Regions from separate parts of the Rhizobium sp. P1_E6 genome, predicted to be linked through region 4. Evidence: riboswitches for the same ligand, from Rfam matches in the RefSeq annotation. Region 4 holds a riboswitch; each other region holds the start of a gene.

Region 1 (5,100 bases), on a different contig from region 4:
GGTAGACGTTAAAGTCGACGCAGCGAATGTTGGTGATCGTTCCGGCGATCGGTGCGAAATGCCAACGCTCAGACGTATATGGAGAAGCATATACGTTCGTCCCCGTTGGGATCTCGAACCTGTTGCCAGCAAAAACCCGGCTGACCACCCCACCGCCCTGTGAATGGGCGGCGGGGTTTGCCCGCGGCAACTCAGGCAGCGACAGCTGCCTTGCGGCGGTCGCGGACGGCTTTGGCGAGATCCTCGAGCACGTCGACCGACATGTCCCAACCGATGCAGCCGTCGGTGATCGACTGGCCGTAGACGAGCGGCTTGCCGGGGACGAGATCCTGGCGGCCGGCGACGAGGTTGCTCTCGATCATCATGCCCTTGATATGGTCATTGCCGGCGACGATCTGGCCGGCGACGGCGCGGACGACCTTCGGTTGGTTCATCGGATCCTTGCCGCTGTTGGCGTGGCTGGCATCGATCAGCATGCGCGGGTCGACACCGAGCTTGACGGCTTCGGTGATAACGGCCTGGACGTCTGCCGCCTCATAATTCGGGCGCTTGCCGCCGCGCAGGATGATGTGGCAGTCCTCGTTGCCGCGCGTCGAGGCGATCGCTGCCTGTCCGTCCTTGGTGACGGCCGGGAAATGGTGCGGCTGGGAAGCCGCCATGATCGCATCGAGCGCGATGCGCGCGCCGCCATCCGTGCCGTTCTTGAAGCCGATCGGGCAGGAGAGACCCGAGGCGAGCTGGCGGTGGATCTGGCTTTCGGTCGTGCGCGCGCCGATGGCGCCGTAGCTGACGAGGTCGGCGATATATTGCGGCGTGATCGTATCGAGGAATTCGCAGCCGGCCGGCAGGCCCATGGCGTTGATGTCGAGCAGCAGGCGGCGCGCGAGGCGCAGGCCCTCCTCGATACGGTAGCTGCCGTCGAGATGCGGATCGTTCATCAGGCCCTTCCAGCCGACAGTGGTGCGGGGCTTTTCGAAATAGACGCGCATGACGATTTCGAGATCGCCGGAGAGGCGTCGTCGCTGCTCGACCAGGCGGGAGGCGTATTCGCGAGCGGCTGCCGGATCATGGATCGAGCAGGGGCCGATGATGACGAGCTGGCGGTCGTCCTTGCCCGTGAGGATGTTGTGGATCGTGTCGCGCGTACCGGTCACGGTCTCGGTGACGGCGGCGTCACGCGGGATTTCCGAGATGATATCGGCAGGTTTGGTCAGCGGGGTGATCTCGACGATGCGAAGATCATCAATAGTGTCAGTCACGGTATGCTCTCCTGTTTGGTCATACCGTGCGGAACAAAAAAGCCGCCAGGTTGACTAGCGGCTGTTCGGGTTTGTCGTTGCGTTAGTTTCGTCTACGCACAGACCCGCATCCGCTGGAAGCAGCGGTACGAATAAAATCGCGATGCATAAACGGACGAAATCGACATGCAGCCTATGTAGCTATGCCGATGGGAGTTGTCACGCGGAATCTGTGAGAGAAAATGACCGATCCGTGAGGTTTTCAGCGGCTTTCCGCCATTGCCTCTCCTTGTGCCTCTTCCGGCTCTGCATGTCGGTTCTTGCGGCGGCGCGTCGTCAGTTCCTCTCCGGCATTGGCGGGCAGGCGCAGGAAGGTGATGCAGGCAAGGGCGGAGATCGCCGCGACGATGAAGAAGGCGATATGGAAATCGGAAACCAGCAGCTTGCCGCCGTGGAAGCTCGATGAGATTTCCAGGATCGTGCCGGCGACGGCAACGCCCATGGCCATGGAGATGCGCTGCGCCACCGCATTGATGGCGGTTGCCTGGCTGCTGTCGGCCTCGTCCACATCGCCGAAGGCCATGGCGTTGACGCCTGAGAAGGCCATGGAACGCAGCAGGCCGCCGACGAGAAGACAGCCCATGATGACATAGAGCGGCGTTTCGACGGTGAAGAGGCCGTTCACACCGAGGAAGATCGCGGCGAGGAAGGTGGTCAGCGCAATGACGTTACGGAAGCCGAAGGCATTGTAGGTGCGGGTGGCGGCGAATTTCGAGCCCATCGAACCGAGCGCGCTGACGAAGGTGATCGAGCCTGATTGCAGCGGGGTCATGCCGAAGCCGAGCTGCAGCATCAGCGGCATGAGGAAGGGTAACGCGCCGAGCCCCATGCGGAAATTCGAGGCGCCGAGGATCGATGCCCGGAACATCGGATAGCGGAACATTTTCGGGTCGAGCAGCGGATGCGGCGTGCGCCTGGCATGGATGAAATAGAGGATGCCGGAAAGGATGCCGACAGCGACGGTAACATAACCGTAGATGACGGGAACCGCCGGCAGGCTGATGACCGAAAGGCCGAAGACGAAACCGGAAAAGCCGATGCCCGACAGGAAGAAACCCGGAAAATCCATCGGCTTCGGGCTGCGCGGTTCGACAGCCGGCAGGAAGCGGGTGACGAGGATGATGCCGATAATGCCGATCGGCACATTGATCCAGAAGATCCAGTGCCAGCTGAGATAGGTCGTCAGGAAGCCGCCGATCGGCGGTCCCATGATCGGGCCGATCAGCGCCGGAATGGTGAGCCAGGCCATGGCATTCACCAGCTGGTGACGTGGCGTACCGCGTACCAGCAGCAATCGCCCGACCGGCGTCATCATCGAGCCGCCGGCACCCTGAATGAGACGGGAGATGACGAAGGCGGCGATGGAATTGGAGAAAGCGCAGGCGACGGAGCCGACCATGAAGACAAAGATCGCCAGGCGGAAAATATTGCGGGCACCGAAGCGATCCGACATCCAGCCGCTGATCGGAATGAAGATCGCCAAGGCCACGAGGTAGCTCGTTACCGCAAGCTTCAATGCGATCGGCGAAGTGCCTATATCGGCAGCAATCGCAGGCAGGCTGGTGGCAATCACGGTCGAATCCATCTGTTCCATGAACAGGGCGACCGCGAGGATCATCGGCGTTAGACGGGACACGGGCAACCGGAATGCAATGAGAATGAAGGGGCGCTTTCGGCGCCAGTCGGATTCGGGTTTCGTTCTAGGCCAGCATTTCCGGACTGTCCACGAAATGAATGTCGCATGCAGCTTGCCGCCATGCCGTTTCCACGCCATAGATCAGCCGTCAGGTGCCCGTTTTCACAGGCGGGAGAATCGGGAATCCGGTGCGAGACCGGAACGTGCCCAACGCTGTAAGGCTGACGCTTGCCGCTTATCACGCCACTGGCCGCAAGGCCGGGAAGGCTGCGGCGAAGCGAATGAAGCCAAGTCAGAAGACCGGCCTGGCAAGATAGACCCAACCCGCGCGGACGGCGGGCGGTTGCGTTGTTGGGGATTTGACGATGCGACCCATTGATGATGCCGCTTGCCCGGCATCCGGTTTTTCTGCGGCCGAACGCGAGGCCGTCTATCATGCGATCATGACGCGGCGCGATGTGCGTAGCCAGTTCCTGCCCGATCCCTTGCCGGATGATCTCGTCACAAGGCTGCTGACGGCGGCGCATCACGCGCCTTCGGTCGGCTTCATGCAGCCGTGGAATTTCATTCTGGTGAAGAGTGCCGAGGTCAGGGCGCGGGTGCGCGATGCTTTCATGAAGGCGAATGAGGAAGCGGCCCGCATGTTCGACAGCGAACGGCAGGAAAAATACCGTTCGCTGAAGCTCGAAGGCATTGTCGAGGCGCCACTCGGCATCTGCGTGACCTGCGATCCTACCCGCAGCGGCAGCGTGGTACTGGGGCGCACGCATAATCCGCGTATGGACAGCTATTCCACCGTCTGCGCCATCCAGAACCTGTGGCTTGCTGCCAGAGCGGAAGGCGTCGGCATCGGCTGGGTCAGCATCTTTCGCGAGGGCGACCTGAAGGAAATCCTCGGCATTCCCGATCATATCGAGGTGGTGGGCTGGCTCTGCGCCGGCTTCGTCGAACGGCTCTACGAGCAGCCGGAACTGGCGGTCAAAGGCTGGCGGCAAAGGATGCCGCTGGAAGAACTGGTCTTCCATGACGGCTGGGGGCAGGTTGAAGGCTAGACCGCGCCGGGTTGAGCCGGCGCGGGTCTGCATCATTGGGCTGGCTGGCTATCGCATTCCCTGGCGCAAACAGGGGCTTTCCAATGGCCGAAGACGAGGAAGCTCGCGGCGGCCATCAGCCAGACGCCGACGGCGCCGTAGAGCATGACTGCGCCGAATCCCTGGACGAGCGCATCATGCACCGTCGCGGCCGGGATATCGGGCAGGGAGGCGATATTGCCGGCGGAAATGCGTTCGGCAGCCAAGCGGAGATCGTCCGCCGCCATCGATGACGGCAGGACGCTCTTCAGATGCGAGAAGACGCCGTTGAAGAGGATGAAGCCCATGACGGCGATGTTGATGGCGAGCGAGATCATACGGGCGCTCATGTCGATACCGGAGGCCATGCCGGCACGATCGCTGGAGACGGCACCCGTCGTCGTATTGCTGACCGGAGTGTTGGTGAAGCCCAATCCGATGCCTGAGAGCAGGGCGCCAGGCATCATGGTCAGCCAGCTTGGCTCGGTGGCGGCGCTGCCAGACTTCATCAACAGGAAGCCGAGGCCGATGGTGAAGAGACCGCCGGGAATGACGAGGCCCGGCCGGTAGCGGAGCGAAAGACGCTCGGCAAACGGCGGCACGACAAGGGTCGGCAGCGTATAGGCCAGCAGCGAGAGACCGGCGGCAAGGCTGCCGTAGCCGAGGCCGGCCTGATACCAGATCGGCAGATAGATCATGAAGGGCCAGAAGCTGATGTTCATGGCAGCCGAGCCGATGATCGCACCCGAGAAAGTGCGGATGCGGAAGACCGAGGCATCGAACATGGGCCGCGGGTTCAGCCACTCGGCAATGACGAAGGCGATAAGGCTTACCGCGCAAAGAGCGATAATGGCGAGTGCCGTGGGGCTGGCAAAGCCCAGGGCCGGCCCCTGCGTGATGAAGAAGGCGAGGCAGAAGACCGATAGTGAAAGGGTGGCGATGCCGGCAATATCAAGCCGTCCCGCACCCGGGTCGCGCGATTCCTCAATGCCTGTCACAGCGAGGGCTATGGTGATGACGGCAAGGACCGCATGAATGAGAAACACCCATTGCCAGCCGGCGGCTGCCACGATGGCAACGCCGATGATCGGGCCGA
Region 2 (5,100 bases), on a different contig from region 4:
CCTGAAGAAGCTGGACGATCTCGGCGTCGCCGACAATACGATCGTCGTCTATACCAGCGACAACGGCGCCGAGGTGATGACCTGGCCGGATGGCGGCACCACGCCTTTCCGGGGAGAAAAGGCAACCAACTGGGAAGGCGGCTATCGCGTGCCCACATGCATTCGCTGGCCTGGTGTCATCAAGCCCGGAACGATCCACAACGAGGCCTTCTCGCATTACGACCTGATCCCGACATTCTGCGCGGCGGCAGGCGAACCGGATATCGTGGCGAAATGCCTGACCGGCTATACCGCCGGCACCAAGACGTTCAAGGTGCATCTCGACGGCTACAATCTCATGCCCTTCCTGTCTGGAAGCGTAAACGAGACGCCGCGCCGCGATTTCCTCTACTGGAACGACGATGGCGAATTGGTCGCCGTCCGCGTGCTGAACTGGAAGGTCGTCTTCAAGTCGCAGGATCACACGGGCATCGGCGTCTGGCGCCAGCCATTCACCGAACTCAGGGCCCCGCTCCTCTTCAATCTCCGGGCCGACCCGTTCGAACGCGGCGACGAATCCATCGAATACGAAAAATGGTTCTTCGACCGCGCCTTCGTCATCGTTCCCTCGCAGGCGATCGTCGGGAAATGGCTGCAAAGCTTCGCGGAATTCCCCGTCCGTCAGAAGCCCGCGAGCTTCAATCTCGACGAGGTCATGCAGAAACTGTCGGCGCCGAAGAACTGATTGCAAAACATCACCGCAGCGAGGCGGCCGTCGCGCCGCCTGCTGCAGCCGACGTTCCCCTCCACCGGCAACAGTTCTCACTGCCCGTGCTTGACGTTGCGATCCGGTCACGATGAAAGCCGGCCAAACATCAAACGAGGCCAGCGCCCTAATTTCCCAAAAATCCGACAGCCAGGACTGGACAAGGCAAATGTAACTTTATAACAACGAAGATGTAATGTTATTACATTAAAGGAGATTTCATGTCCCGGCGCCTTTTCGCTGTCTTCGCAGTCGCCACCGCGCTCACCTCCGCCGCCCTGCCATCGGCTTCCCGCGCAGAGGAGGAACAGCAGGAAAGCTGGCGGCTTTTCGTGGCTGATCACAGCCTGCCGGTCGTCCGCGCCATCGATCTTGCGAGCGGCAGACAGATCGGTCGCTTCGATCTCAAGGGCTATGCCGCCCTGTCGCTGAGCGACACCGGGCGCACGGTCTTTGCGGTCCAGGGCGATGAGAATATCGTTCATGTCATCGATACCGGCATTGTCCTTTCCGATCATGGGGAGCATCGCGATCTCGAAGTGACGCCGCCGAAGCTGATCGGCGCGACGATAAAGGGCGAGAAGCCCGGCCATGTCGTGACGCATGGCGATGACGTGGCGATCTTCTACGACCGCACCGACCGCTTCGATCTCCTGAGGGAAAGTAGTCTGCTGCAGGCAAAGCCGGAGCCGAAGGCTTTCAACACCATCGCCGCCCATCACGGCGTCGCGGTGCCGATGGGCAATCACCTGCTGGTTTCAGTGCCGAACATGCAGGCGCCGGTCAAGGAAGGCGAGTTGCCGCCGCGCCTTGGCCTGCGCGTGCTCGACCGTGACGGACAACAGGTGGGCGATGTCGCGCCCTGCACCGGCCTGCATGGCGAGGCGACCTCCGCCCGCCTCGTCGCCTTCGGTTGCGAGGAAGGCGTGCTCGTCGCCCGCCCCGGCGGCACGAAAGGCCCCAAACTGGAGATGCTCGGCTATGGCGCGTCGCTGCCGCAAGGCAAGGTCTCGACCCTGCTCGGCGGGCGCTCCATGCAGTTCTTCCTCGGCAATTACGGGGAGGACAAGGTGGTGCTGATCGATCCCGACAGCACCGAAACACCCTACCGCGTCATAGACCTTCCGACCCGCCGCGTCGATTTCGTGCTCGATCCGGCACGGTTCCAGAATGCCTATATCCTCACCGAGGACGGCAAGCTGCACCTGCTCGATACGGTGAAGGGCGAGATCGTCAGATCGGAAACCGTCACGGAGCCCTACAGCAAGGATGGGCATTGGCGCGATCCGCGGCCGCGGCTGGCCGTGGCCGGCGATAATATCGCCATCACCGATCCTCGCCACAGCCTGATCCGCCTCGTCAGTAGCGAAACGCTGAAGGAAACGCGCACGATCCCCGTCGACGGCCAACCCTTCGCGCTCGTCGCCGCCGGCGGCTCGGGCGCCAGCCACTGAGCGGCTCCGGACCCGGGACACTTTGCATCCGGTGCTTGACGTCGCCCACGGCGGCGTCATAGATCAGGACGACGGTTCCCCGAGGAGAGCTTCGAGGGGATTAATAGGGAACACGGTGCGGACGACCCAAAAGGGACCAAGACCGTGGCTGCCCCCGCAACTGTAAGCGGATTGCTGGTTATATCCCGGAATGTATGGTGCGCCATTCATATCAGGACATGACAAGCGAGCCGGTCACTCCAAGGCCTCAGGGCCATGCCACTGTGCGAAAGCGCGGGAAGGCAGATGACCGACTGACATCCGTGAGCCAGGAGACCTGCCGTCAATCACGATCCAATCAGCCGGGCGGGGATGCCCGGACAAGGAGCAGACATGATTGACCTTAATCCCTGCCGCTTGCCGCATGCGATCCGTCCCGATTGGACCACCCGCCGCTAGCCCTCTCCCTCCACGCTTGGCTCACGCATCTGCGCGCGCCGGCGTCCGCTAGCCCTTTTCCTTCCGATCGAGAGTTTCCAATGCGCCAGTTACTTCCAGGCTTTTCCCTTGCGCTCGGGCTCGCCGGCTTTTGCCTGGCCGGCCTCGCAGCCCCCGCCTTCGCCGCCACCCGATACCCCCTCACCCTTACCAATTGCGGCCAGCCGGTCACGTTCGACAAGGCACCGGCCAAGATCGTTTCGATCGGCCAAGGCATGACCGAAGTGCTCTTCTCGCTCGGCCTTGCCGACAAGATCGCCGGCACGGCCGTCTGGGTCGGCCCGGTCCTGCCGCAATATGCCGACGCCAACAGCAGGATCAAACGACTGGCTGACAATGACCCGAGCTTCGAATCCGTCGTCGGTGTCGAGCCCGATCTGGTGGCTGCCGAATTCGAATGGCATGTCGGTACGCAGGGGTCCGTCGGCAAGCGCGAGCAGTTCAAAGATCTCGGCATCAACACCTATGTCGCGCCTGCCGATTGCGTCGCCAAGATCAACGCCGATGGCGGTGATGGCGTGCGCAAGGAGTTGTTCACGATGGACCTGATCTATCAGGAAATCACCGAACTCTCTGAAATCTTCGACATCAAGGACCGCGGCGACAGGCTGATCGCCGACCTGAAAAAGCGCGAGGCCGATGCCGCCGCATCCGTTGCCGGCGCTGCCGCAAAGAACCTGCCCGTCGTCTTCTGGTTCTCCAGTAAGGAGGTCAAGGGTGATGCCTTCATCGCCGGCAAGAACAGCGCACCGGCCTATATCCTGAAGACGCTCGGCGCGAAAAACGTCGTCAGCACGGAAGAGGAATGGCCCCTCGTCGGTTGGGAAACCATTGCGCAGGCCAATCCCGCTGTCATCGTCATAGCCACCATGGACCGCCGTCGCTATGCCGCCGACGATCCCAAGGTGAAGGTGGATTTCCTGGAGAATGATCCGGTCACCAGTGAACTCGATGCGGTGAAAAACAAGCGCTTCATCATGATGGACGCGCAGTCGATGAACCCGACGATCCGCACGATCGACGGTATCGAAACGCTCGCAAAGGGCATCAAGTCCTTCGGTCTGACGCAGTGAGCCAGGCTGCCTTGCGACAGAGGAAATGGTGGGCGCTCGCCGCGCTCACCATCGCCGCCTTCGTCCTGCTCGGGCTGGTGGTGAGCCTTGCCGTGTCTATAGGCGAGATCGCCATTCCTCTCGCCACCACGGCAAAGGCGGTGTCCAACCGCCTGTTCGGCACGGCATTCGAACTCAGCCGCATTCATCAGGGCATCGTCTGGGATTACCGCCTCAGCCGCGCGCTGGTGGCGGCCAGTGCCGGTGCGTCGCTGGCGCTCTGCGGCACGGTGTTGCAGGCGCTGCTGCGCAATCCGCTCGCCGAACCCTATGTGCTCGGCATTTCGGCCGGCGCCTCTACCGGGGCCGTCTGCGTCATGATATCAGGCTTCGGCTATGGCGTGCTCAGCCTCTCCGCCGGCGCCTTCATCGGCGCCGTCATTGCCTTCCTGCTGGTCGGCATTCTGGCAGCCGGTGTGGGCGGCACCAGCGAGCGCATCATTCTCTGCGGCGTGGCGGGCTCGCAGCTCTTCAATGCGCTGACCTCCTATATCGTCACCACGTCGGCCAATGCAGAACAGGCCCGCGGCGTGCTCTTCTGGCTGTTGGGGTCGCTGAGCGGCGTGCGCTGGCCGGATGTCTATCTCTCCCTGCCGGTCGCACTGACAGGCTTCGTCATCTGCCTTGCCCATGTGCGTGCGCTGGATGCCTTCGCCTTCGGCACGGATGCCGCAGCTTCCCTCGGCATCGCCGTGCGCCGGGTGCAGTTCACCCTGCTCGCCGTCACGGCTACGATGACCGCAAGCGTCGTCAGCATGGTCGGCTCCATCGGCTTCGTCGGCCTCGTCATTCCCCATGCCGCCCGCTTCCTGGTCGGCCCAGCCCATGGCCGCCTGCTGCCGGCGACAGCGCTTGGCGGGGCGATCTTCATGGTCGGCGCCGACATCGTCTCGCGCATCATCATTCCGCAGCAGATCCTGCCGATCGGCGTCGTCACCGCGCTCTTCGGCGCCCCGGCCTTCGCCATCATCCTTTATCGCGTGCGGAGAAGCGCATGAGCATATCAGTCGACAAGGTCACCTATGCCGCCGGCAATACCGTCATCGTCAATGGCGTCAGCATATCGGTCAAAAAGGGCAAGGTGCTCGGCCTGCTCGGGCCGAACGGCTCCGGAAAATCGAGTCTGCTCCGCCTGATCTGCCGGCTGCGGCAGGTCAGATCCGGCATCATCCGCCTCGGCGACGATGATGTCTCCGGCCTCTCGCGCGCCGCCCTTGCCCGCCGCATCGCTTTCGTCGAGCAGCAGACGACGACGGATACGCAGCTCACCGTGCGCGATATCGTCCGCCTCGGCCGCACGCCGCATCGCGGC
Region 3 (5,100 bases), on a different contig from region 4:
CGAGGAGGGCGGACGTGTTCAAGCTCGCGGTACCTACTACGGCAGTGGCCTGAAATCGGAATCGATTTTCAGAAAGTTTGATGCGTAGCTCTAATGGCGGCGTGTTTCTGACTTCAGCGGCAAATGCCTCAGATCTCGCCTGAGACCTCACGACGGCGGCGGTCGAGTTCTTCGCTGTAGCGGCGCAGCGTGTGGCTTTCGCTGAGCTGGCCGATTACCTTGCGCTCGATGAGGTTGTTGACGACGGCAAGCGCTTCGCTTTCGGTCTTGTCGAAGATCGCAGCCGCCTGTTTGGCGTTCATCTGCGGCTGCAGGAAGTCGTTTTTATACCGGATAAAATCGGTCAGCTGCTGGGCTTCGTCCTGCGCGCTGGTGGGGTTGGCGTAGATTTCCGGTACCAGCACGAGGCCAGCATATTTGTCACCTTCTTCCACGAGGATGACGCGCTGCGTCGAGCCGATCGGGAAGGCCTGCTTGAATTCGTCCAGCGTTATTCCGGGTTTTGCCGTCTTCACGTCCGATCGCATCAGCTTGTCGACGGTCAGGTTGCGGATCCAGCCGACATCATGGGCACTGCGGATGCTTTCGCCGCGCAGATGAAAGCGCCATGTGGCGAAGGAATAGCCGAAGGTCGTGCGCACCACGAGCGAGGAGGTGATGACGGCGGCGAGCACCAAAGCGGTGATCGGAAAGTCGCCGGTGATCTCCAGCGCCAGGAAGGTCATGGTCAACGGCCCGCCGATGACGGCGACGGCCAGCGAACTCATGCCGACGACGGCATAGATAACCGGCGTCAGGCTTGCATCGGCGAAATAAGGAGCCGAGTAGGCGAAGAGCTTGCCAAGCAGCGCACCCATGAAAAGCGAGGCGAAGAACAGGCCGCCCCTGAAACCGGAGCCGATCGAGACGGCTGAGGCCACCGATTTCAGCAGAAACAGGCCGATGAGTGCCGGGATGGTGATCTCATGGGCGAGGTTCAGATGCAGCGCGCCGTGGCCGGCGGCCAGCACCTGCGGCGAGACCAGCGCCAGGAGGCCGACGACGATGCCGCCGAGCGCCGGGCGGAAGGGCAGTGCGATGGAGCTTTTGCGCGCCAGCTCCTCGACGAAGGATACGCCCTGCATGATGAGGATGCCGACGCCGGCGCAGACCGCGCCAAGCAGCAGCGCCGGAACGTAATCGGCCGGGGCGACCGCGCCGAAGCTGCCGACATCGATGATGAAATCGCTGCCGGAGAGCAGACGGGCGACCAGCGTAGCGACAAGAGCGGCGACGACGACAGGCGTCAGAGAGACGATCGTGTAGGTGCCGATGATGAGCTCGAAGGCATAGAAGGCGCCCGTCAGCGGCGCGTTGAAGGCGGCAGCGATAGCGCCCGCCGCACCGCAGCCGACGAGGACGCGCATGTCGGAGCGGCGCAACTGCAGCTTCAGCCCGAATTTCGAGGCGATGCCGGCGGCAAGCTGCGTATAGCCCGCTTCCAGCCCCACAGATGCGCCGAAACCATTGGAGACAAGATTCTGGATGGCGACGAGGATGCTGTCCGTCAGCGACAGGCGGCCGCCATGCAGCGCATTCGCCTCGATCGGGTCGACCATCGGCTTCTTGCGCCATCTGGCGAGAATGAAGATGAGCAGGCCGAGCAGCATGCCGCCGGCAACCGGGGCGGCCATCAGCAGGAACTTGTTGTCGATCTGCGAGGCGCTGAGCCTCGTCGTGCCGTCGATGCCGAAGATCAGCCTGTGCATCTCCTCCGAGACGTAGCTCATGGCGGTGACCGCAAGCCCCGAGGCGATACCGACGAGCGCGCCGGCAAAGACCATGCCCATTTCGCTATGTCGGACGAGCGCGCGCATGCGTCCCGGATCGAGGACTGTGCCAAGAGGGCCGAGGCGGCGGATATCCATTCGGGAGAGCATCATGGGGAAACTAGGCAGCAGGAGTGCAGGTCAAGGGCGGGGCCGCCATCCGCATGAGCGGCAATTGCGGCGAAATACCGGCCGGGCCGTAAAGTTTTTGTGACGTAAGCCTTTGATTAAAGACGATAATATCTGTAGTCTAAGTCGAGATGAGGGCCGTATGCACCCAGTGCGCCAATTGACATGGCGGGGGCGGGGGCCTAACCATGAATAGACATAATGGATGGTTCCGGATCGGCGTTACGCCTTCCGGATGAAAAGGGAATGTGACGGGGCGGACCCAAACCGGGCGCTTTCATCACAGCCGACCCCGCGACTGTAGAGCAGTCAGGGTCTTCCATCCGGCATTTCGACTGCTGCGTCGGCAGCCTGCGTGGTGCAGGCGGGCAAGGCGGGACAGGTGCCGGAAAAGCCACTGGAAATGCATCGTGATCAGCCGGGGCAGGACGCCTCCAATTCTACGAATCGTCCGCCTTTTCACGAGATGCAGCCGGGAAGGCGAGGCAGATCCGCTGGCACGATCAGGGGCGACCGTAAACGGTCGCCCCGGTCGCCGCCGACAACTGCGAGCCAGGAGACCTGCCATCCGTGCCGGGCATAATGCCCATTCTGGGTATTCACCCGCTGCCAGCACGGAGGTTGTCTTGGCTGAAGGATATGATTCAGCGCTGCCTCTGGTGGTGCGGTGGGGTTTCCCCTTCTCCCCCGCGGGGAGAAGGTGGCCCGAAGGGTCGGATGAGGGGGCCGCAGGGTACTCCTGTCATTTGACGCTTTGCTTGTGTTCGGCGCTTTCTGCGAGGGTCGTCCGAGCATGACCGCCACCTTCATCCTCGGCGGTGCCCGCTCCGGCAAATCCCGCTTTGCCGAAAACCTCGTGACAGCCAGCGGCCTCGACCGCCACTACATCGCCACCGGCCGCGCCTGGGACGACGAAATGCGGGCGCGCATCGACCAGCACAAGGCCGACCGCGGCCCTTCCTGGACCACGCATGAGGAGCCGCTGGATCTGACCGAACGCCTTGCCGCCATCGACGGCGAGGGCAGGGCTGTTCTCGTCGACTGCCTGACACTGTGGCTCACCAACCTGATGATGGACGAGCGCGATATCGCCGCCCAGTCCGCCGCCCTTGCCACCTGGCTTCCTACGGCAAAGGCGCGGCTCGTCATCGTTTCCAATGAAGTCGGTCTCGGTATCGTGCCCGAGAATCGCATGGCGCGGGAGTTCCGCGACCATGCCGGCCGGCTGCACCAAATGATCGCGGCAGAAGCCGCGGATGTCTATTTTATCGCGGCAGGACTGCCGCTGAAAATGAAGGGTTAGTTCCATGCAGCAGAAAATCCCCGCAACCGTAATCACCGGCTTCCTCGGCGCCGGCAAGACGACCATGATCCGCAACCTGCTCACCAATGCCGGCGGCAAGAAGATTGCGCTCATCATCAACGAGTTCGGCGATCTCGGCGTCGATGGTGATGTGCTGAAGGGCTGCGGGGCGGAGAACTGCACCGAGGACGATATCATTGAACTCACCAATGGCTGCATCTGCTGCACGGTGGCCGACGATTTCATTCCGACCATGACGAAGCTTCTGGAGCGCGAGCAGCGCCCTGATCATATCGTCATCGAAACCTCGGGTCTTGCTTTGCCGCAGCCGCTGGTAGCCGCTTTCAACTGGCCGGATATTCGCAGCGAAGTCACCGTTGACGGCGTCATCACCGTGGTCGATAGCGCGGCCGTCGCCGCCGGGCGGTTTGCCGATGACCATGATGCCGTCGATGCACGCCGCGTCGAGGATGAATCGCTCGATCATGAAAGCCCGATCGAGGAGCTCTTCGAGGATCAGCTGACCTGCGCCGACCTCATCGTGCTCAACAAGACCGATCTGATCGACGCTGACGGCCTTAGCCGTGTGAAAAGAGAAGTCGCCTCGCGCATCGCCCGCAAGCCTGTGATGATCGAAGCGAAAAATGGCGACGTGCCGGCAAGCGTGCTGCTCGGCCTCGGCATCGGCACGGAAGACGATATCGTCAACCGCAAGTCCCATCACGAGCTGGAGCATGAGGACGGTACGCCGCACGATCACGACGAATTCGACAGTTTCGTCGTCGAGCTCGGCGCTATCGCCGATACATCAGGTTTCGTCGAGAAGCTGAAGCGCATTATCGCCGAGCATGACGTGCTGCGCCTCAAGGGCTTCATCGATGTCTCCGGCAAGCCGATGCGCTTGCAGCTGCAGGCCGTGGGTGCCCGCATCGACCAGTATTTCGACCGCGCCTGGGCGCCGGGCGAAGCACGCAGCACGCGCCTCGTCGTCATCGGCCTGCACGAGATGGATCAGGACGCGGTGCGCAAGGCGATCGTGGCGCTGGTCTAAGGAGTTTCGATGCATCTGCTTCTGGCTCAACAGGGAACGATCAGCGACGGGGACGAGGCCATCGACCTCGGCCAGTCGCCGGGCGATATCCTGTTCCTCTCTGCCGCCGACACCGAGCTTGCGGCAATCGCCGCGGCTCATGGCGGCGGAGCGACGGGGCATTCGCTGAGGCTTGCGAGCCTGATGAGCCTGAAGCATCCGATGTCGGTCGATACCTATATCGAGCGCACGGCGCGGCATGCGAAGCTGATCATCGTGCGGGCGCTGGGTGGGGCGAGCTATTTCCATTATGCGCTGGAGGCGTTGCATGCGGTTGCCGCCCGCAACGGGGCGCTGATTGCGGTGCTGCCGGGGGATGCGCGGCCGGATGCGGGGCTGACGCCGTTTTCGAATGTGGCGCTCGATGATCTCAATGCGCTCTGGGGGTATCTGATCGAGGGTGGTGATGCCAATGCGCGAGGCTTTCTGGCCTATGCGGCGGCGATGCTGTCTGGGGCGGAGAAGCCGGCGCCGGCTGCGCCGCTGATGAAGGCGGGGATCTGGTGGCCGGGGCGGGGGCTTGTCGGGATTGAGGAGTGGAAGGCGGTAGCAGGTTCTGCCTTCTCCCCAGCGGGGAAAAGATGCCCGACGGGGCAGATGAGGGAGGCGAGCGACGGAGGAAGCGAGCAGCGGGAGTACGATGGCGAGGTTTGTGGGGTGGCCCCCTCATCCGACCCTTCGGGCCACCTTCTCCCCGATGGGGAGAAGGGACGGTCGGTGCCGACTGTCGCCATCGCATTCTACCGCGCCCTCGTTCAAAGCGGCGAAAC
Region 4 (5,100 bases):
AGATCATGCTTGCCACTTATTTCGGCGACATAGGTGACAACCTGCCGACGGTGCTTGCGCTTCCGGTCGCGGGCCTGCATGTCGATCTCGTTCGTGCTCCGCGGCAGATCGAAGCCCTTCTCGATGCGCCCGGCGACCTGACGCTGTCGCTTGGCGTCATCGACGGGCGCAATATCTGGAAGGCGGATCTGGCTGCGATCCTGAAAAGGATCGAGCCGCTGATCCAGCATTTCGGTGCTGACCGGCTGCAGATCGCGCCGTCATGCTCCCTGCTACATGTGCCGATCGATCTGGAGTTGGAAACCGGACTGGACGACGAGCTGAGGTCATGGCTCGCTTTCGCGACCCAGAAGCTGGACGAACTTGTAGCGTTAGGCGACCCCGGCACGGCTTCAGAGGTGATCGCGGCCGCGTCGCGAGCCGTTGGCTTGCGTGCTGCATCAGTGCGCGTGCATGACATGAAGGTCAGGCAGCGGGTTGCCGCAATCGACGAGGCGATGAAGACACGCAGCAGTGACTTTGCGGAGCGCACCGGCCTGCAGGATCGAAAGCTTCGGCTGCCGCTTTTCCCGACGACGACGATTGGCTCCTTTCCGCAGACGGCTGATGTGCGCAAATCTCGCTCTGCTTTCACAAAGGGGGCGATCAGCGAGGCGGATTATGATGCCTTCCTGAAGAAGGAGACCGAAGCGGCGATCCGCTGGCAGGAGGAAATCGGCCTCGATGTGCTCGTCCATGGCGAATTCGAGCGCAACGACATGGTGCAGTATTTCGGCGAGCAGCTTTCCGGCTTCGCCTTCACGCAGCATGCCTGGGTGCAGAGCTATGGTTCCCGTTATGTCCGTCCACCGATCATCTTCGGCGACGTTTCCCGTCCCGTACCGATGACGGTCGAATGGTGGCGCTATGCGCAGTCGCTGACGGAGAAGCCGGTGAAGGGCATGCTGACGGGGCCGGTGACGATCCTCAACTGGTCCTTCGTTCGCGACGATCTCTCCCGCGCCGATGTCAGCCGGCAGATCGCGCTGGCGATCCGCGACGAGGTGTTTGATCTCGAACAGGCGGGTGCGGCGATGATCCAGATCGACGAGGCGGCCCTTCGCGAAGGTCTGCCGTTGCGCAAAGTGGACTGGAAGACCTATCTCGACTGGGCGGTGGAAAGCTTCCGCCTGTGCTCATCCGGTGTTTCCGACGAAACCCAGATCCACACGCATATGTGCTACTCGGAGTTCAATCAGATTATCGACGCCATTGCGGCCATGGATGCCGACGTGATTTCCATCGAGACCTCACGCTCGAAGATGGAACTGCTGGAAGCCTTCCGCAGCTATAAATATCCGAACGAGATCGGTCCCGGCGTTTATGACATCCATTCGCCGCGCGTTCCCGATGTCGAGGAAATGGCCGAGCTTCTGACGCTGGCGCGCGAGCGTCTGACGGATGGACAGCTCTGGATCAATCCCGATTGCGGATTGAAGACCCGTAAGTGGGAAGAAGTGCGCCCGGCGCTCGTCAACATGGTGGCCGCCGCCCGGCTGTTACGTGGTGCCGCAGTGATGACTCACGTCTGAGCGCCTGTTCGATTCCTGGAGAGCCGGCTATAGGTCGGCTCTCGCCTCGGCGGCCTTCTCCACAGCCTGCTGCTGTTAACCAGCCGTTATCCATGTTTTTCACAGGAATGTAGCAATTTCAAACATGCCGTAACGCGACGCACAAACCATCCGTTGACGTCAACTTCGATTCGAGTACTATATCTAGTGTTCAAGGTTCCTTCGATTCGTCAGGATTGAGGGCTAAGACGGGAATACGGTGCGTTTTGCCATGAAGGCGAAACAAGGCCGGAGCTGCCCCCGCAACTGTAAGCGGCGAGCAACTGTCCGATTTCAGGTCACTGAGGCATGATGCTTTGGGAAGGCTGCGGGCAGGGTGCTTCGACCCGCGAGCCAGGAGACCTGCCTTGAACGAGAAACGTCCACGGGCGGGGTGTCCGGAAGGTTGTGTGCATGTCAGGCGGATCAAATCCGCACCTGTTGCGCTGCCCCGAACGTCCGCATGAGCACTTCGGGGTTGAAGTCATGTTGAGAGCATCAAAACCGCCGCCGATGCACATCCTGCGAGGGATAATGCCAGGCGTGTAGAGCGCCAACTTTGTCAGATCATTCTCAAGCGTTGCCCCGGACGCCGTAAGGCGCCCGACCCTAGTTCTGCGTCCGGAATCCATTGACATCACGAGGAACATGATGAGCGTTACCGTTTACAGCAAGCCTGCCTGCGTTCAGTGCACCGCGACCTACCGCGCCCTCGACCGTCTGGGCGTAGACTATGAAATCATCGACATTTCCGAAGATGCCGACGCGCTCGATCGCGTGCGCGGCATGGGCTACATGCAGGTTCCGGTCGTCGTTGCCGGTGAGAACCATTGGGCGGGCTTCCGCCCTGATATGATCAGCGCGCTCTCCTGATCGGAGAAGAACGGTGGGCCTGATCGTCTATTATTCCAGCCGGTCCGAAAATACCCATCGTTTCGTCGAGAAGCTGGGACTGCGCGCGGCGCGCATTCCCGTAGGCGCTGAAGACATCCACATCCGCGAACCCTATGTGCTGATCTCGCCCACCTATTGCGGGGATGGCGGCCCAGGGGTCGTAAAGGGGGCCGTGCCCAAGCAGGTGATCCGTTTCCTCAACGATGCGGAAAACCGCTCCAACATCCGTGGCGTCATTGCTGCGGGCAACAGCAATTTCGGCGAGACCTACGGGCTTGCCGGCGACGTGATCTCGCAGAAGTGCCAGGTGCCGTACCTCTACCGGTTCGAGCTTCTGGGGACTGCCGAGGATGTCGCCAATGTCAAAGACGGGATGGGACGATTTTGGACACGGGGACAAATCTGACGCGGGATGCGGGCGCAAAACCGCTAAAGGCAGCGGACGTGCTGGATTATCACGCGCTGAACGCAATGCTGAACCTCTATGACGAGCTGGGCAAGATCCAGCTCGACAAGGATCGCATGGCGGCCAAGCAGTATTTCCTGCAGCACGTGAACCAGAACACGGTGTTCTTCCATAATCTCCGGGAGAAACTCGATTATCTGGTCACGGAAGGTTATTACGAGCAGGAAGTGCTCGATCAGTATTCCTTCAATTTCGTCCGCGACCTCTTCGACGAAGCCTATGCCAAGAAGTTCCGTTTCCCGACTTTCCTCGGCGCCTTCAAATACTACACCAGCTATACGCTGAAGACATTCGACGGAAAGCGCTATCTCGAGCGCTACGAAGATCGTATCTGCATGGTGGCACTGGCGCTTGCCCGAGGCGATGAGCAGCTCGCCCGCGATCTAGTCGAGGAGATCATTACCGGCCGTTTCCAGCCGGCAACGCCGACCTTCCTCAACGCCGGCAAGAAGCAGCGCGGCGAGCTCGTCTCCTGCTTCCTGCTGCGCGTCGAAGACAATATGGAATCAATCGGCCGCTCCATCAATTCGGCGCTGCAGCTTTCCAAGCGCGGCGGCGGGGTAGCGCTTTCGCTGACCAATATTCGCGAGTCCGGCGCGCCGATCAAGCAGATCGAAAACCAGTCTTCCGGTATCATCCCGGTCATGAAGCTGCTGGAAGACAGCTTTTCCTATGCCAACCAGCTCGGTGCTCGGCAGGGTGCGGGTGCCGTCTATCTCAACGCCCACCATCCCGACATCATGCGCTTCCTCGATACCAAGCGCGAAAATGCCGACGAAAAGATCCGCATCAAGACGCTGTCGCTCGGCGTCGTCGTGCCCGACATCACCTTCGAGCTCGCCAAGAACAATGAGGATATGTACCTCTTCTCGCCCTATGACGTGGAGCGGGTCTATGGCGTGCCCTTTACCGAGATATCGGTGACGGAAAAGTACCGCGAGATGGTGGCGGATGCCCGTATCACCAAGAAGAAGATCAAGGCGCGCGAATTCTTCCAGGTGATTGCGGAGATCCAATTCGAGAGCGGCTATCCCTACATCATGTTCGAAGACACGGTGAACCGGGCAAACCCGATCGCCGGCCGCATCAGCATGAGCAATCTCTGCTCGGAAATCCTGCAGGTCAGCGAAGCGAGTGAATTCAACGACGACCTTTCCTATAAGGTGATGGGCAAGGATATCTCCTGCAATCTCGGCTCGTTGAATATCGCCATGGCGATGGATTCGTCCGATTTCGGCAAGACGATCGAGACCTCGATCCGGGCGCTGACAGCCGTTTCTGACATGAGTCATATCTCCTCGGTGCCGTCGATCGAGAAGGGCAATGATGACAGCCACGCGATCGGCCTGGGACAGATGAACCTGCATGGATATCTCGCCCGCGAGCGCATCCATTACGGTTCGGAAGAGGGCGTCGATTTCACCAATATCTATTTCTACACGGTGACCTATCACGCGATCCGCGCCTCCAACCGCCTTGCGGTCGAGCGTGGTGCGAGCTTCAAGGGCTTCGAGAATTCGAAATATGCCTCCGGCGACTATTTCGACAAATATACCGACCGGGAATGGAAGCCGGCTACCGAGAGGGTGCAGGCGCTGTTTGATGACGCCGGCATCCATATCCCGACGCAGGAAGACTGGCTTGAGCTGAAGAAGGCCGTAATGGCCTCCGGCCTCTATAACCAGAACCTGCAGGCGGTGCCGCCGACGGGCTCGATCTCCTACATCAACCACTCGACCTCTTCGATCCATCCGATCGTCTCGAAGATCGAGATCCGCAAGGAAGGCAAGATCGGCCGCGTCTATTATCCGGCGCCGTTCATGACCAACGACAATCTCGATTACTATCAGGATGCCTACGAGATCGGCCCTGAGAAGATCATCGACACCTATGCGGCGGCGACCCAGCATGTCGATCAGGGCCTGTCGCTGACGCTGTTCTTCCGGGATACGGCAACCACGCGCGATATCAACCGCGCCCAGATCGATGCCTGGAAGAAGGGCATCAAGACGATCTACTATGTTCGCCTTCGCCAGATGGCGTTGTCCGGCACCGAGGTGCAGGGCTGCGTTTCCTGCACGCTTTAACGACCGGAGACATCATGAACATGCAATTAAAGCCGGTCAGCCGCGTGCGCGCCATCAACTGGAA

The links. Region 4 has a riboswitch for cobalamin ahead of nrdH (glutaredoxin-like protein NrdH). Riboswitches for the same ligand answer to the same signal wherever they lie in the genome.
Region 1: it holds a riboswitch for cobalamin, as region 4 does, so the genes downstream of both, bluB (5,6-dimethylbenzimidazole synthase) here and nrdH (glutaredoxin-like protein NrdH) in region 4, are expected to answer to the same signal.
Region 2: it holds a riboswitch for cobalamin, as region 4 does, so the genes downstream of both, AC1D35_RS17560 (ABC transporter substrate-binding protein) here and nrdH (glutaredoxin-like protein NrdH) in region 4, are expected to answer to the same signal.
Region 3: it holds a riboswitch for cobalamin, as region 4 does, so the genes downstream of both, cobU (bifunctional adenosylcobinamide kinase/adenosylcobinamide-phosphate guanylyltransferase) here and nrdH (glutaredoxin-like protein NrdH) in region 4, are expected to answer to the same signal.

The regions. Positions count from the first base shown of each region.
Region 1 is NZ_JBFUBG010000054.1:27,873-32,972, reverse strand. It holds gene AC1D35_RS22610 (hypothetical protein) at 1-148, opposite strand, end outside; gene AC1D35_RS22605 (3-deoxy-7-phosphoheptulonate synthase) at 192-1,259, opposite strand; gene AC1D35_RS22600 (MFS transporter) at 1,501-2,916, opposite strand; cobalamin riboswitch at 3,068-3,257, shown strand; gene bluB (5,6-dimethylbenzimidazole synthase) at 3,300-3,986, shown strand; gene AC1D35_RS22590 (MFS transporter) at 4,019-5,100, opposite strand, start outside.
Region 2 is NZ_JBFUBG010000033.1:10,226-15,325, forward strand. It holds gene AC1D35_RS17550 (arylsulfatase) at 1-724, shown strand, start outside; gene AC1D35_RS17555 (metallochaperone AztD) at 967-2,199, shown strand; cobalamin riboswitch at 2,255-2,537, shown strand; gene AC1D35_RS17560 (ABC transporter substrate-binding protein) at 2,718-3,749, shown strand; gene AC1D35_RS17565 (iron ABC transporter permease) at 3,746-4,786, shown strand; gene AC1D35_RS17570 (ABC transporter ATP-binding protein) at 4,783-5,100, shown strand, end outside.
Region 3 is NZ_JBFUBG010000001.1:197,998-203,097, forward strand. It holds gene AC1D35_RS00950 (adenylate/guanylate cyclase domain-containing protein) at 1-53, shown strand, start outside; gene AC1D35_RS00955 (chloride channel protein) at 129-1,919, opposite strand; cobalamin riboswitch at 2,127-2,275, shown strand; gene cobU (bifunctional adenosylcobinamide kinase/adenosylcobinamide-phosphate guanylyltransferase) at 2,731-3,240, shown strand; gene cobW (cobalamin biosynthesis protein CobW) at 3,245-4,291, shown strand; gene cobN (cobaltochelatase subunit CobN) at 4,301-5,100, shown strand, end outside.
Region 4 is NZ_JBFUBG010000036.1:22,668-27,767, reverse strand. It holds gene metE (5-methyltetrahydropteroyltriglutamate--homocysteine S-methyltransferase) at 1-1,571, shown strand, start outside; cobalamin riboswitch at 1,748-1,974, shown strand; gene nrdH (glutaredoxin-like protein NrdH) at 2,241-2,462, shown strand; gene nrdI (class Ib ribonucleoside-diphosphate reductase assembly flavoprotein NrdI) at 2,476-2,889, shown strand; gene nrdE (class 1b ribonucleoside-diphosphate reductase subunit alpha) at 2,868-5,036, shown strand; gene nrdF (class 1b ribonucleoside-diphosphate reductase subunit beta) at 5,051-5,100, shown strand, end outside.